Starkeya sp. ORNL1: one gene and its partner. The main gene of each other region encodes a partner of the protein of the gene in region 2 in a complex. Links are inferred from orthologs where the notes say so. Each region holds a gene or a part of one and is shown on either strand. Other genes may lie near its edges.

The links. The genes of interacting proteins can lie anywhere in the genome.
Region 1: the proteins of G3545_RS02275 (region 2) and hfq are in contact, whole or in part, in a crystal structure (PDB 3VU3), measured with the Escherichia coli proteins. The link is inferred for Starkeya sp. ORNL1 from one-to-one orthologs.

What each region holds. Positions count from the first base shown.
Region 1 is NZ_CP048834.1:710,331-715,836, forward strand. The notes cover bases 68-2,741. They hold hfq (RNA chaperone Hfq), read right to left. Parts: upstream 1,695-2,741; coding sequence 1,440-1,694; downstream 68-1,439. Other genes in these bases: hflX (GTPase HflX), read right to left, coding at 68-1,342; G3545_RS03485 (D-amino-acid transaminase), read right to left, coding at 1,860-2,720. In the rest of the region: more of hflX, read right to left, coding at 35-67; G3545_RS03490 (TrkH family potassium uptake protein), read right to left, coding at 2,747-4,195; Trk system potassium transporter TrkA, read right to left, coding at 4,218-5,506. UniProt on the Escherichia coli protein: RNA chaperone that binds small regulatory RNA (sRNAs) and mRNAs to facilitate mRNA translational regulation in response to envelope stress, environmental stress and changes in metabolite concentrations.
Region 2 is NZ_CP048834.1:474,129-482,217, forward strand. What follows is about bases 794-3,691. They hold G3545_RS02275 (catalase), read right to left. Parts: upstream 3,351-3,691; coding sequence 1,236-3,350; downstream 794-1,235. Other genes in these bases: G3545_RS02280 (FAD-binding oxidoreductase), read left to right, coding at 3,610-3,691. Also shown: G3545_RS02265 (L,D-transpeptidase family protein), read left to right, coding at 1-783; more of G3545_RS02280, read left to right, coding at 3,692-4,851; G3545_RS02285 (Crp/Fnr family transcriptional regulator), read right to left, coding at 5,346-6,038; G3545_RS02290 (hypothetical protein), read right to left, coding at 7,246-7,467.

The DNA of each region.
Region 1 (5,506 bases), 240 kb from region 2 along the record:
GGAGAGGAAAAAGTGTAGGCCAACCTGCGGCGAACTAGCCGTCCCGCCTGGCCTTTGCCATGCGCCGCGCGCCGAAGCGGCGTTCGATGCCGTCGGCGCGGTCCGGCTCGACCCGGACGGCAAGGTGCACCCGGCCATTCTCGCCGTCGCGACGCTCCAGCACCTCGCTGTGACGGTAAAGCCAGCCCAGCCCCTCACCGTCCGAAGGATCAAGGTCGAGCATCAGCGTGACCCGCTCGCGCGACAGCCTTTGCCGGATGGCATCGAGCAGGGCGTCGATCCCCTCGCCGGTCAGTGCCGAAACCGGCACCGGATGCTCGTCGCCGGTCCGGCGCTCCGCGACATTGAACACCCGGGTGCGGCCGGCCTCGTCGAGGCGGTCGATCTTATTCCAGACCTCGATCAGCCGGCCATGGTCATCGGCATCGATGCCGAGATCGGCGAGCACGTCGCCGACATCCTGCGCCTGCGCATCCGCATCCTCATGGGACATGTCGCGCACATGCAGGATGATGTCGGCCTCGATTACCTCTTCAAGCGTGGCGCGGAAGGCGGCGACGAGTTGGGTCGGCAGATCCGAGATGAAGCCCACCGTGTCGGACAGGATGACGCGCTCGCCGCCGGGCAATGCGACCACGCGCAAGGTCGGGTCGAGCGTGGCGAACAGGAGATCCTGCGCCCTCACCTTCGCCGCCGTGAGCCGATTGAACAGCGTCGACTTGCCGGCATTGGTGTAACCGACCAGTGCCACGACCGGATATGGCACTTTCTTGCGGCTGGCGCGGTGCAGCGCGCGGGTGCGCTTCACCTGTTCCAGTTCGCGCTCGATCTTGATGATGCGCTCGCCAATGAGGCGGCGGTCGGCTTCGATCTGGGTCTCGCCGGGACCGCCGAGGAAGCCGAAGCCGCCGCGCTGGCGTTCCAGATGGGTCCAGGAGCGGACCAGCCGGCTGCGCTGATAATTGAGATGGGCGAGTTCGACCTGCAGCACGCCCTCCTTGGTGCGGGCGCGCTGGCCGAAAATCTCCAGGATCAGCGCGGTGCGGTCGATCACCTTGGCCGCCCACGCCTTTTCCAGGTTTCGCTGTTGCACCGGAGTGAGCGGGGCATCGACGAAGACGAGACCAGCGTCGTTGGCCTTCACCAGCCCCTCGATCTCCTCGACCTTGCCGGTACCCAGATAGGTGGCCGGCCGAATCTGGCTCAGCCCGACGGTGCCGCTTGCGACCACATCGAGATCGATGGCGCGCGCAAGGCCGGCCGCTTCGTCAAGCCGCGCTTCGGGCGTGCGGCGCACTTCCGCCCCCTCGCCCGGCTTCGGCCGGGTAAGATAAGGCACGATGACGACCACGCGGGTCGCCTCGCCGGCCGGTGGAACTGCCGGGCCGTCGGACGCCGCCTTGCCGGGGCGGCGTCGTGCGGCGCTCTTCAGTTCCAACTCAGGCCTTCTCCACGGCCTCGTCCGGCGCCTCGAACAGCTGGACGGGGTGACCCGGCATGATGGTGGAGATGGCGTGCTTGTAGACGAGCTGGGAATGCCCGTCCCGCCGAAGGAGTACGCAGAAGTTATCGAACCAGGTCACCACGCCCTGCAACTTGACACCGTTGACGAGGAAAATGGTGAGAGGGGTCTTGTTCTTGCGGACGTGGTTGAGAAACGTGTCCTGGAGGTTCTGGGAACGATCCGCGGCCATGATTTTTTTGATCCGTTGTTTGATGGTGTGCCGGCGCGGTCACCCTCACCACGCAACCTCATTCCGTCCGGGGAACGTGCTGCGTGTGCGAAGGCGTGCTGGTTTTAGCATCGCACACTAGGTCCATCGTGCAAGATACTTTCGCCGCATGGCTTATGCGCGTTGTCACAGCGCGATTTCGGCGACCTCGTGGAAGGCCGCGCGCAACCCCTGGGCGACCGAACCGGGATGGCCATTGCCGATCGGGCGGCCATCGATTCGCACCACCGGCATGACGATGGTGGTCGCGGCGGTGATGAAGGCCTCGCGTGCCACATAGGCTTCCTCGACCGAGAAGGCCCGCTCCTCGACCTTCAAGCCCTGCTGCGCCGCGACCTCCAGAACCACGGTGCGGGTGATGCCGCGCAATATGCCGGTGTCGGCCGGCCGGGTGACGAGCACGCCGTCCATGGTGACGATCCAGGCATTGGTCGAACCGCCTTCGGTCACCTTGCCTTCGGGATCGACGAACCAGGCCTCGCGCGCGCCGGCCTCCTTCGCCGCCTGCTTGGCAAGCACATTCGGCAACAGGCCGACGCTCTTGATATCGACCCGCTCCCAGCGATTCTCCGGCACGGTGATGACGCCGACGCCGTCCGCCGCCTGCCGCTCCGCCTTGGCGAGGTCGGCGGAGCGCGCGGTTACCACCACGGAGGGCTGCACCTCACGTTCGGGAAATACGTGATCGCGCCGGGCGACGCCGCGAGTCACCTGGAGATAGACGATGCCGTCGCGCACCTTGTTGCGCCGGATGGTCTCGCGCATCACCACGGCGAGCGCGGACGGCGGCATGGGCTGGCTGATCCGCAACTCCCGCAGCGAACGGGCAAGGCGCTCCATGTGCCGACGCTCGTCGATCATGCGCCCGCCGCGCACCTCGCACACCTCATAGACGCCATCGGCGAACTGGTAGCCGCGATCCTCGATATGGACCATGGCATGTGCGTGCGGCACGTAGCGGCCATTCACATAGGCGATGCGCGACATATTCCCTGCCCTGCCCTCGAGCGACTCTAGCGCCGCCAGAAACCGAAATGAATGAGCCCCAGCACCATGAGGATTTCAAGTCGGCCGAGAATCATCGCCAGCGCGAGTATGATCTGGGCATAGGCCGGCAACGCCCCCCATTCAGGCCAGGCCGCGGAGCCGTCCCAACCGGCGGCATAGATCGGGCCGGCATTGGTGAGCGCCGACAGCGTCGCCACATAGGCGGCCTCGAAGCTCGGCATGGCCGGCGCCACCGCCGCGGTCAGCACGACGAACACCGCGCTGGCAATGGCAAAGCAGAGCCAAATCGCCTTCATCATCTCCAGCGACACGGTCTGTCGCCCCAACCGGCGCGGGCGCACCGCGTGCGGCATGATCAGCCGGTTCAGCTCCAGCAGGCTCTGCAGCCCCATCACGCCGACGCGGTACATCTTGATGCCGCCGCTGGTCGAGAAGGTGGCGCCGCCGATGAAGATCAGCAGCGTCACCAGCGAGATCGGCAGCGCCGAGAAGGCGCCGGCATGCGGCTCGACGCCGGTGGTGGTGATGAGCGAGATCGCCGAGAACAGTCCGTCCTCCAGCGCCAGCGGCAGCGACAGGCTGCCTTCCGGCGTATCGAAGCGCACGGCGGCGGCGAGGATGCCGACGATGAGGCAGACCAGCAGCACCGCAATGTTCTCGCGCTGGCTGAAGGCAAGGCGGAAGCGCCGCGTCAGCATCATGCGGTGCCATAATATGCTGGTGCCGCCGACCAGCATGAAGAACATGAAGACGAATTTCACCGCGGCCGATCCATAGGCCGACATGCCGTCCGCATCGGGCAGCAGGCCGCCGGTAGACAGCGCGGCGCTGGCAAGGCCGAAGGCGTCGAAGCCGCGCAGGCCGACGGCATAGAGCGTCAGCATGCACACCACGGTCGCACCGGCGTAAATCGGCAGGATGTGGCGGATGGCATCATCGAGCGCCGTCGATTCCGTGGAACCGTGCTCGATGGCGCGCGCGCTGCGATCCGGCAGCCCGCCAATTCCGGCGGGCGCCAGCACCGCGACGACGCCGACCAGGGTGATCAGCCCGCCAAGCCATTGCAGCGACAGCAGCCATGCCAGCGTCGAGCGCGGCAGGTCGGCGACGTCGTGGACCTGCGCCGCGCCGGTCGTGGTGAAGGCCGCCACCGCCTCGAACCACGACCCGACCGGCCCGAGCGGCGTGGTGGCCGCGATCGGAATGGCGGCGATGATGGGCAGCCCGACCCAGATGGCGACCAGCAGCGCATAGGAGGATACGCGGTCGAGCCGGGCGGCGCGGTTGCGCGTGGCGAGATGCACGCTCCCCGCCGCGAAGATGGTCAGCAGAGCGGTCAGCATGAACACGATCGCCGCCGGCTCGCGGCGCACCACGGCGATCATGGCGGCGAACACCAGGAAGGCCGCCATGGTGCCGGCCGCAAGGACGCCGTGCCGGGCGAGCGCCATCATCGCCGCTGCTCTCCCACCGGCTTCAGAAGAATTCGAGGCTGACGCGGAACAACTGCTCGACGCGCTTCACCTTGTCGGCGAGGGCGAACAGCACGATGCGGTCGCGTGCGTGAATGACGGTGTCGCCACGCGGCAGCACGATCTTGCCGCCGCGGATGATGGCGCCGATCCGCATGCCGTCGAACAGGTCGAGCTCCTTCAGCGGCTTGCCCACCAGCGGCGAGGTTTCCAGTGCCTCGGCCTCGATCACCTCGCCGGCGCCGTCGAGCAGCGAATGCACGCCGCGTATGCGCCCCTTGCGCACGTGCTGGAGCACCTTGGAGACGGTGATCTGGCGCGGATTCACATAGGCGTCGATGCCGAGCCCGCGGGCAAAGGCGGGATAATTGGGATCGTTCAGCAGCGAGAGCATGCGCCGCGCGCCGAGCTCGCGCGACAACAGGCAGGACAGGATGTTGACGCGGTCATCATTGGTCACCGCAATCATGGTGTCGGCATCGCCGACCGAGGCCTCTTCGAGGATGATGCGGTCGAGCGCGCTGCCTTGCAGCACGACGGTGGTGCCGAGCTCCTGCGCAATCGCTTCGGCCCGCGCTTGGTTGTCCTCGATGATCTTGACCCGCGCCTTGGGATTGCGGCGCTCCAGCTCGCGGGCGACATAGAGCCCGATATTACCGCCGCCGCCGATGACGATGCGCTGGGCGGGCAGCTCGTCATGGCCGAAGATCGAGAGCGTGCGCGTCACCTGCTCGGCGCGCGCGGTGAAATAGGCGACGTCGCCGGCGATCAGCGAATCCGTCGAGCGCGGCACGAACACCTTGCCCTTGCGATTCACTGCCACCACGACGGCCTGCAGATCCGGGAACAGGTCGGTGAGCTGGCGCAGCGGGGTGTCCAGCACCGGGCAGTCGTCCTTGCACTCCACGCCGACCACGACGACGCGGCCTTCCGCGAAATTCACCGTGTCGATGGCGCCGGGCAGCGAGAGACGACGCAGCACCATCTCGCCGACCTCGATCTCCGGCGAGATGACGACGTCGATCGGCAGATGGTCGCGCGAGAACAGGTCGCGCCAATGGCCCTGGAGATAGCTCTGGGCGCGGATGCGGGCGATCTTGGTCGGCACGTCGAACAGCGCATGGCCGACCTGGCAGGCGACCATGTTGACCTCGTCGTGCAAGGTCACCGCGATCAGCATGTCGGCGGCTTCCAGCCCGGCCCGCGCCAGCACGTCCGGATGCGAGCCGTGGCCGACGAAGCCGCGCACGTCGAGCGTATCGGTGATGGCCTGGATGAGGCGCGGCGAGGTGT
Region 2 (8,089 bases):
GATGGCGTCGATGGGGAGAATTATCGCAAAGCCATCGCTCAATTCCGCCGCCAGGAAAACCTCGGCGAAGGCGAAAAGGTGGACGAGCGCACCTGGCGCGCGCTAGGCGCGGACACGGCCAGCAACATTACGACGGAGTACATCCTTTCGGAGAGAGACGTCTCGTCCCGCTTCGTCCGCAGAATCCCCCGCGATTATGCCAAACAGGCCGCGTTGAAGCGGCTCTCCTATACCGGCGCGCCCGAGATGTTCGCTGAGCGCTTTCATATGAGCGAGGCGCTGCTGAGGGCACTTAACCCCCACGCGGATTTCCGAACGGCCGGAGAACGGATCAGCGTCGTCTCAGTCAATCGACAACCGTTTGAGGCACCCGTCGAGCGGATTGAAGCAGTGAAGAAGACAGGGATGCTTGTCGTCTTTGGCCCGGGTGACGCGATTCTCGCAAGCTATCCCGCCACGATTGGCAGCGGCGATACGCCTTCGCCCGAAGGCGAATATCGGATTGAACGCATCGTACGCAATCCGACCTACCACTACGATCCCGAGAAGAACTTCCAGCAAGGTAGCAACAAGAGGAAGCTGACGTTGCCGCCAGGACCGAACAATCCAGTAGGCACGGTCTGGATCGCGCTGTCTAAACCAACCTTCGGCATTCATGGAACGCCCGAGCCCTCTCAAGTGAGCAAGACAACATCTCACGGCTGTGTCCGCTTGACGAACTGGGACGCGCAGGAATTGGCCGGGATGGTCAAGCCGGGGCTAGCAGTGCGCTTCGTGGATTAGCTTAGCAAAGCGCCGCGGCGGCGCAGCAGCCCCTTCGAGCGGAACGTCCCCCGCCCGAGTGAGTTGAGATCCGTCACACTGCGGAGGATCGCCGAGATGGGCAATTGGGAAGATAGGGTTCGCTTAAAAGCATTCCACATTTGGCTCGATGAGGGGCAACCTCACGGTCAAGCCGAACGACACTGGCACATGGCCCGCCATTCCATTCAAGATGAGTCCCCTAATGACGACCTGCGCTCTACTGGAGATTCCAGCGAAGTGGTCGGCACCGAAACTTCACCTACGACCGAACAACCTTCACTTGGGGACCCGGTCACCGCCGCGCGAGCAAAGGTTGCTTCGGGTACGAACTAAAGGGCGAGCCGATCACTCGCGCTTCTGACCGGCCCGGAAAATGTTAGTTCCGGCGCCGGTCCCACAGCAATAAATCGCGATCGTTCACTGGCGACAAATCATGCGAGGTTCCTGATAGTGGGCTCTCGCGCCCATTGCCGCGTGCTCGCCGCCTTCAGGAAGGCGTCATGGCCTTTGCTGATATCAGCCACCCCGGCATCCGGTACGACACCGGCCTTATCCAGCAGTGGCTGGCCCTCCGGCGTATGTCCCATCGCCTTGAGGTGACCAAAGGCATCGCGGCAGAAATCCACGGCGGCAGCCTCCTTGAGAAGCTGTTCGCAGCCGTCTTTCGACACGATCAGCGCTACGGCGTCGAACAGCACGGATGGCGCGCCGGCGAGCTGCATGTCAGCTTTCAACAACTTACCATTCTTGAGAGTGACGCCGCCGACCTTGGGAGCGATGAGCTTCGCTGTCGCACCAGCCGCCTCGACGGAAGACACGGTTTTCGCGACTACAGCGCCGTCGGCACCATCAGTGACGAGGATTCCAACGGCCCGCCCCGCCAGGGTGTCGGGGTATTTGCCCACGATGCGCAGGGCCGGCGAAGCGTCCATGTCCCGCGGTTCGGCCGCGGGTGAAGAGGCTGACGGCAGCTCGACACTCAGTCCCGCGGCGACACGGCTCGCAAGTGTCTCGTCGACATTGCGGAGGTTCGCCAGTACGCGGGCGCGGATGTGGTCGAGTGCTACCTTGGACAGCTCGAAGACGATCGCGCTCGCAAGGTGTGCCTGTTCGATTTCGGTCTGCGACCGATAAAACAGCCGCGCGTGGCTGTAATGGTCGGCAAACGTCTCCGACCGCAGCCGTACCTTGGTGTCGCCGAGGGGGACGGCGAAGCTGCGGAAGCCACCTTTGGGATCTTCGCGTGGGCCGCCGGCTTCTCCGGTGTCCGCCAGGCTGTTCGGCTCGTAATTCGCCCTGCCGGAGAAGGCCTCAGTCTGCATGTGGCCGTCGCGCTGGAAGTTCTGGAAGGGGCACCCCTTCGCGCGATTGACCGGAATCTGGTGGAAGTTCACGGTGCCGAGGCGCGACAGCTGGGTGTCCTGATAGGAGAATAGCCGCCCCTGCAGCAGCGGATCTTCGGAAACGTCGATACCCGGCGGGATGTTCGTGGGCAGGAACGCCACCTGCTCGGTCTCGGCGAAAAAATTGTCCGGGTTGCGATCCAGCACCATGCGGCCGATCACCCGGATCGGCACCAGTTCCTCCGGGATCACCTTGGTGGCGTCGAGGATATCGAAGGGAAGGGCGTCGGCTTGCTTCTGGCTGAGAAGCTGCACGCCAAACTCCCACTCCGGAAAGTTTCCGGCAGCGATGGCGTCGTATAGATCGCGGCGGTGGTAGTCCGGATCGGCGCCGGCAATCTTCACCGCCTCGTCCCAGCAGGTCGATTGCGTGCCGAGCTTGGGGCGCCAGTGGAATTTTACGAAGGTCGCCTCGCCCTTGTCGTTCAACAGCCGGAAGGTATTGACGCCAAAACCTTCGATCATCCGCAGCGAGCGCGGTATCGCCCGGTCCGACATGACCCACATAATCATGTGGGTCGACTCCGGCATTAGCCCGACAAAGTCCCAGAATGTGTCATGTGCGCTCGCCGCCTGCGGATACCCGCGGTCAGCCTCCATCTTCACCGAATGGATGAGGTCCGGGAATTTGATCGCGTCCTGAATGAAGAAAACCGGGATATTGTTTCCGACCAGATCCCAATTACCCTCCTTGCTGTAGAATTTCACCGCGAAGCCACGAACATCGCGCGGCGTATCAACCGAGCCTGCACCACCGGCAACGGTCGAGAAGCGCACGAACACTTCTGTCCTGGCGCCGACCTCGGTGAGGATCCGAGCGCGACTGAATTTGGCGAGCGAATCCGTGAGCTCGAAATAACCATGGGCGCCGGAGCCGCGCGCGTGGACGATCCTCTCCGGGATACGCTCATGATCGAAGTGCTGGATTTTTTCCCGCAGGACGAAATCCTCGAGAAGCGTCGGGCCGCGCCGTCCGCCCCTGAGCGAGTTCTGATTGTCGCTCACCGGGACGCCGTGATTGGTCGTCAGTCGCTCCTCAGCAGTCGATGAGGCTTGGTGCACTTCGCCTCCAGTCCCGATAATCGAGGCGCCCTTCTTGGTGGCGGATTTCTTGGTGGTCGGGGATGTCTTGCGATCGGCCATGGTCGGTCCCTCGGGAAGCTGCGAGCGCGGCGGCTTGCGTCGTTTGAGTCCTGACCTAAGTGCTGCCGGCGGCCGATGTTCCCGCGATGATTGCGGCCGCGGCGGCGAGGTTCGCGGTGGCCGCTCGCTGCGGCGACGGAACATACGTCGCTGGTTTCCGTTAGGGCCTCGCTCTTCTGCAGATGGAGCCCGATGTCGGCGCCGCGTTGCCGACGCCCGACGCGCTGTCATCTTTTCCGCATTCGACCGCCGAGCGAACATGTTTCACCCTGACACCACCGTCCAAAGCGACCTGCGCGGCGGCTGTCCGCCCTGGCTGAGCGGTTTCAAGAGACCGGTACGCCGTGAGCTCGAGCATAGTCTGGCGTGCGATGTGCTCGTGGTCGGCGCGGGAATTACCGGCGCGCTCATGGCTGAGCATCTTTCGAGGCTCGGTCGAGAGGTGATCCTGATCGACCGGGAGCGGGCCGGCTTCGGCAGCACCGCCGCGAGCACCGCCATGCTGCAATGGGAAATCGACTGCCCGCTCAGCGAACTCACGGGGTATTATGGCTTTGAGCGGGCGGCGAATATCTACCGGCGCAGCCTTCAGGCAGTGTCCGGCCTGAAAACGCTCGCAGAGGAGCTGCAGCCGAGCGGCTTTCGGCAACGCCGTTCGCTGTACCTGACGGGCGGGGACACCGGGGCAGCTGAACTCCACGCCGAGCACGTGCTGCGCGAACGAGCAGGGCTGCCGGGAGTGTACCTCGACTACCTGACGCTGAAGCGCGAGTTCGGCTTTGATCGCGAGGCGGCAATTGTTTCCCCTGGCTCGGCGGACGCCGACCCGCTTCTGCTGGCGCATGCGCTGATCAATTCGGCACTCGCCCAGGGGGCCGTTTTGTATGACGCCGAAGCAGCCAGCTACGCCAGTTTCGGACACGGCGTATTGGTGCGGATGGACAATGGCCTGGAAGTTCAGGCGAAGCATGTCGTGCTTGCCACCGGTTACGTCATGCCGGAGTTCATGAAGACCGACCTTCACAAGACAGCGTCGAGCTGGGCGATTGCCACCCCGCCGCAGACGCGGCCCGATGCGCTTTGGCGCGACGGAGCTTTGATTTGGGAAGCATCGGAGGATTATTTGTATGCGCGTACGACGGCAGATAACCGCATCATCATTGGCGGTGAGGACGAGGACGACATTGTTGATCCTGACGAACGCGACGTCCTGATGCCGGCAAAGCGCGACGCGCTGCTTCGCAAACTCAAGCTGCTGCGCCCTGCCGCCGCCGCTGACGCGGCATTCATCTGGTCTGGCGCCTTTGGACAAACTGACGATGGGTTGCCGCTAATTGGCGAGGTGCCCGACCAGCCCAATCTGTTTGCCGCCTATGGCTATGGGGGCAATGGCATCACATTCAGCTATCTCGCTTCACGGATCATCGGAGAGATGCTCGCCGGCCGTCACGAGCCTTGGTACGACGACTTCGCTATCGATCGTCCCCCGCCAGTGGCGTAAGCACGCGCCGGCGATGCCTGCCGCGGTCAGTTCTGCTCTTCCCGAAGTACGCTGATATCTTATCTAACTAATTGCAGTGACACGGCAATTTTACTCTCCCACTTGGGACGGCCGACCGGCGATGTCGTTGTCATTTGCAACGCCCGCAGCGTGCGGGTCCAGGAGATCAGAATGCGGAATACCCTTCTTGCGCTCGGTCGGCGGCCGGCAGCGAGACGATATAATGTCCTGAACCTTCAGGTGCGAGGCGGCGGCAAGGCTGCCGTCTCATGGAGGCAATTCGCGTTCAACGTCCTGAAGAACGTCTCGGCGTCAGAGCAGGAGCGGGGTATAAGCAACGTCGTCGTTTGGCAGGTCGACGTCGTCGCCCCCCTCTCTCGCCCCCCTCTCTCGCCTTTCAGCTGGAACCAGTAACGCGGCATTCGAGCGCTCCGCTGCCTGATTGAGAAACTCCTTTCACAGGCCGTCGTTCCTTGATCGAAATGACATGGCAATCAGAGTTTTTCTCTGAGATGCAGATAGGTTGGATCAAAGTCTCCGACCTCAGCCAGCGCGGCGGGTTTGAGGGCCGTCAGGCGTCTACCGCGCAACTGTATCAGGCCATCGGCGCGCATATCTCTCAGTACGCGGCTCATGTGGACAGCGGATAGACCCAAGGCATCGGCAAGTTCAGTTTGGGTGGTGGGCAGGTCACAACTCGTGCCATCCGAAAGGCCGACCGCCTTGAGGCGGGTCAGTAGCTCGCACATCAGATGCGCTGTTCGGCTCAAGGCAGATCTTTGACCGACGTTAGCAATCCATTCCCTGTACATGGCAGCATCGATCAATGTCGACCGCCAGAATGCGAGCGCTAGACGAGGATTCTCCAGGCACAATGTTTTGATGGCCGAATGTTGTATATACGCGACCTTGCAGTGAGTGAATGAAGTGAGCGTCATGTCCATTATTTCCAAGTGGACACTTTGCAGGTCGGGGATGTCGCCGGCGACATAAATCGAGGTTATTTGCCTGCGATCCTCGGCAATATGCTTTGAGGTGAACAAATATCCTTCTAGCAGCAAACATGAGCGGGTCGGGCGATCTCCCTCCCTCACGACGTCTTGTTGCGGCGCAAGACTCGCAAGGGTGAATGGTAGCTTCCCAAGCGCAGCTTTCTCCCCGTCTTCGAGGTCGTTGGTGCTGACCATTCTCCGAACGAGGGTACCCAACCCGGCAGCCGACATAAAAAGAGTTCCTCCGGTGCAGATGCCCGCCGCGCAGCTTATCGCGCTCGCCGCGAGCGGTCATGGCATGGTTTGCATAGGCGGTGATACAAGCTGGGGCGTCGATGGCGCCTATCAAATGATGCGGCGGCGCTCGATCGTGTCGGTCTGAGGCTCGCGACGTCTCCGGCTGCTGGAGCGGGTGCTCGCCGCTGTTGCGTGCCGTCCGGTCCACCCACCAATCAAATGCTTATGGTGGTCGCCGCGGCGCCAAGAGGGATCCACCGCCGACGGTCGAACCCATCGCGGTACAGCCGACGCTGCTCTGACGTCTTGTCGGCCTTTGATAGTGCGTCGATCAAGCTGGCTGGGCCAGCTATTTCGCATAGAGCGACGTTTCAACAGCGCCTATCGTAACCTCAAGATCAGCAATCTTGCGGAGTACATTGTCGGAAGGGATTATGCCAACATCAGCCGCGGACACGATGAGTTCGCGCTGAGCCTGAAGCAGACGGTCGCGAAGGGCGGCCAGTTTCTTTTGCGTTGCGTGGTCTGGAGGGGTTGCCATGGCCAGCCAGCTTATCGCGATGCGCGCCTGCGTCGATATGCAATTGCTCAGAAATTAGAAATATCCCCATGATACCCGAGGAAAGTTCGTGCACCGAACGATCATCGGTCCATGCGATACCGCTGCGATGCGGGGCGCGATTGGCATCGCGCCCGCTGCTCTCCTTGGGCGTTTCCTCCCTAGACTTGGGCCGCTCCGCTTGCGTGAGCGGACCCTTTCTTTCCTGGAGCGCGGCAGATTAGTTGGGCCAACATTGCTTCAGGCCGCGGCCGAGGTGATAGCCGGGAGGACATTCAAGAACCGGCGGCATCGGAGATACTCGCGGGCCGGGTACATAGCCTGGAGGAATTTCCTCGGCAGGTGCCCAGCCGTTTGGCCAACACCGCTGGCCGCCACGGCCGAGATGATAGCCTGGGCCACAAGGCCAATCCACCTTTGAAGTAATTGTAGGCAGGGCCGGCGGATGGAGCGGTGGAATGGCGACCGCGGGACCGGCAGCGAGCGTCAGTCCGAAGAGCAGGCACGCCGTCAGCTTTATGGTTCGTGGCATTCGTTCATTTCCCATCCTGGAACCCATGCCCGCCAGCGTGCAATCCAATTTCCTCAACTGCAATAGAAATGCTCTTAGCGTAGCCTTGTCGTCCGGACCTCCACGCTTGCTATGCGAGCGCCCTTATCATCCTCCACCTCGATGACCACGGACGAGTTCGGCGGCAACTTTCCGCTTTCGTCCCGCAGTACCTCACCCGTCCAGGTCACGAGTTCGGACCAAGCCGCGTCGTCGTCTTTCAGCACTACGTTGTGGCCGTGCAGTTCCCCGGAGATGGTGAACGTGTAGTGGGGCATAGTCCCTCCGAACTGCGGCGGGAACCGCTATCGAATCTCGTCGCTCACCTTCGCGAGCCGGGCCGCACGTAGCAGGGCGGTGCGGGCGGCGTGTTCATCGAGACGCGCTCGCTCCTCGGCCTTCACAGTGTCGGTCGCCTCTGCGAGTGTTGTGCGAGCGATTGGATTGGGATTTGCCCGGCGCGGCTCCTTGAAGGGACTCACCATGGGTGCTGCTCCGCGTTGGTGCTGTCACATCCGTTATCATTAGCGCCATCGTGAGCCCGTACACCGTCAAATGACGTATTACTGCGCGGAGAAAGGAGCATTGTGGCAACCTTGTTCCTCGCGCGGAGGGTTTCGATTGGAAGTCCTGGTCTGCGTGGTTTGCGGTAAGCCGCTGCGCTTCGAGGCCGATACTACGTCCGCAATCGAACCGCCCTTCGATGAGCCCATCCTGTGTCCCTACGCCGGACACGATGCCGGATCGCGCAATACAACCGGCTTTTGGCGCAGCTTCACGATGAGCCCAAACGAACAGGCCGAGTGGCTTGCCGTGGCAGAGAGCGGGCCCGCACCTCCTTAGAGCGTTGAACCCATCCGCCGCATGGGCGTTGAGTTGGCCGTGGCTGGAGTGGGAAGC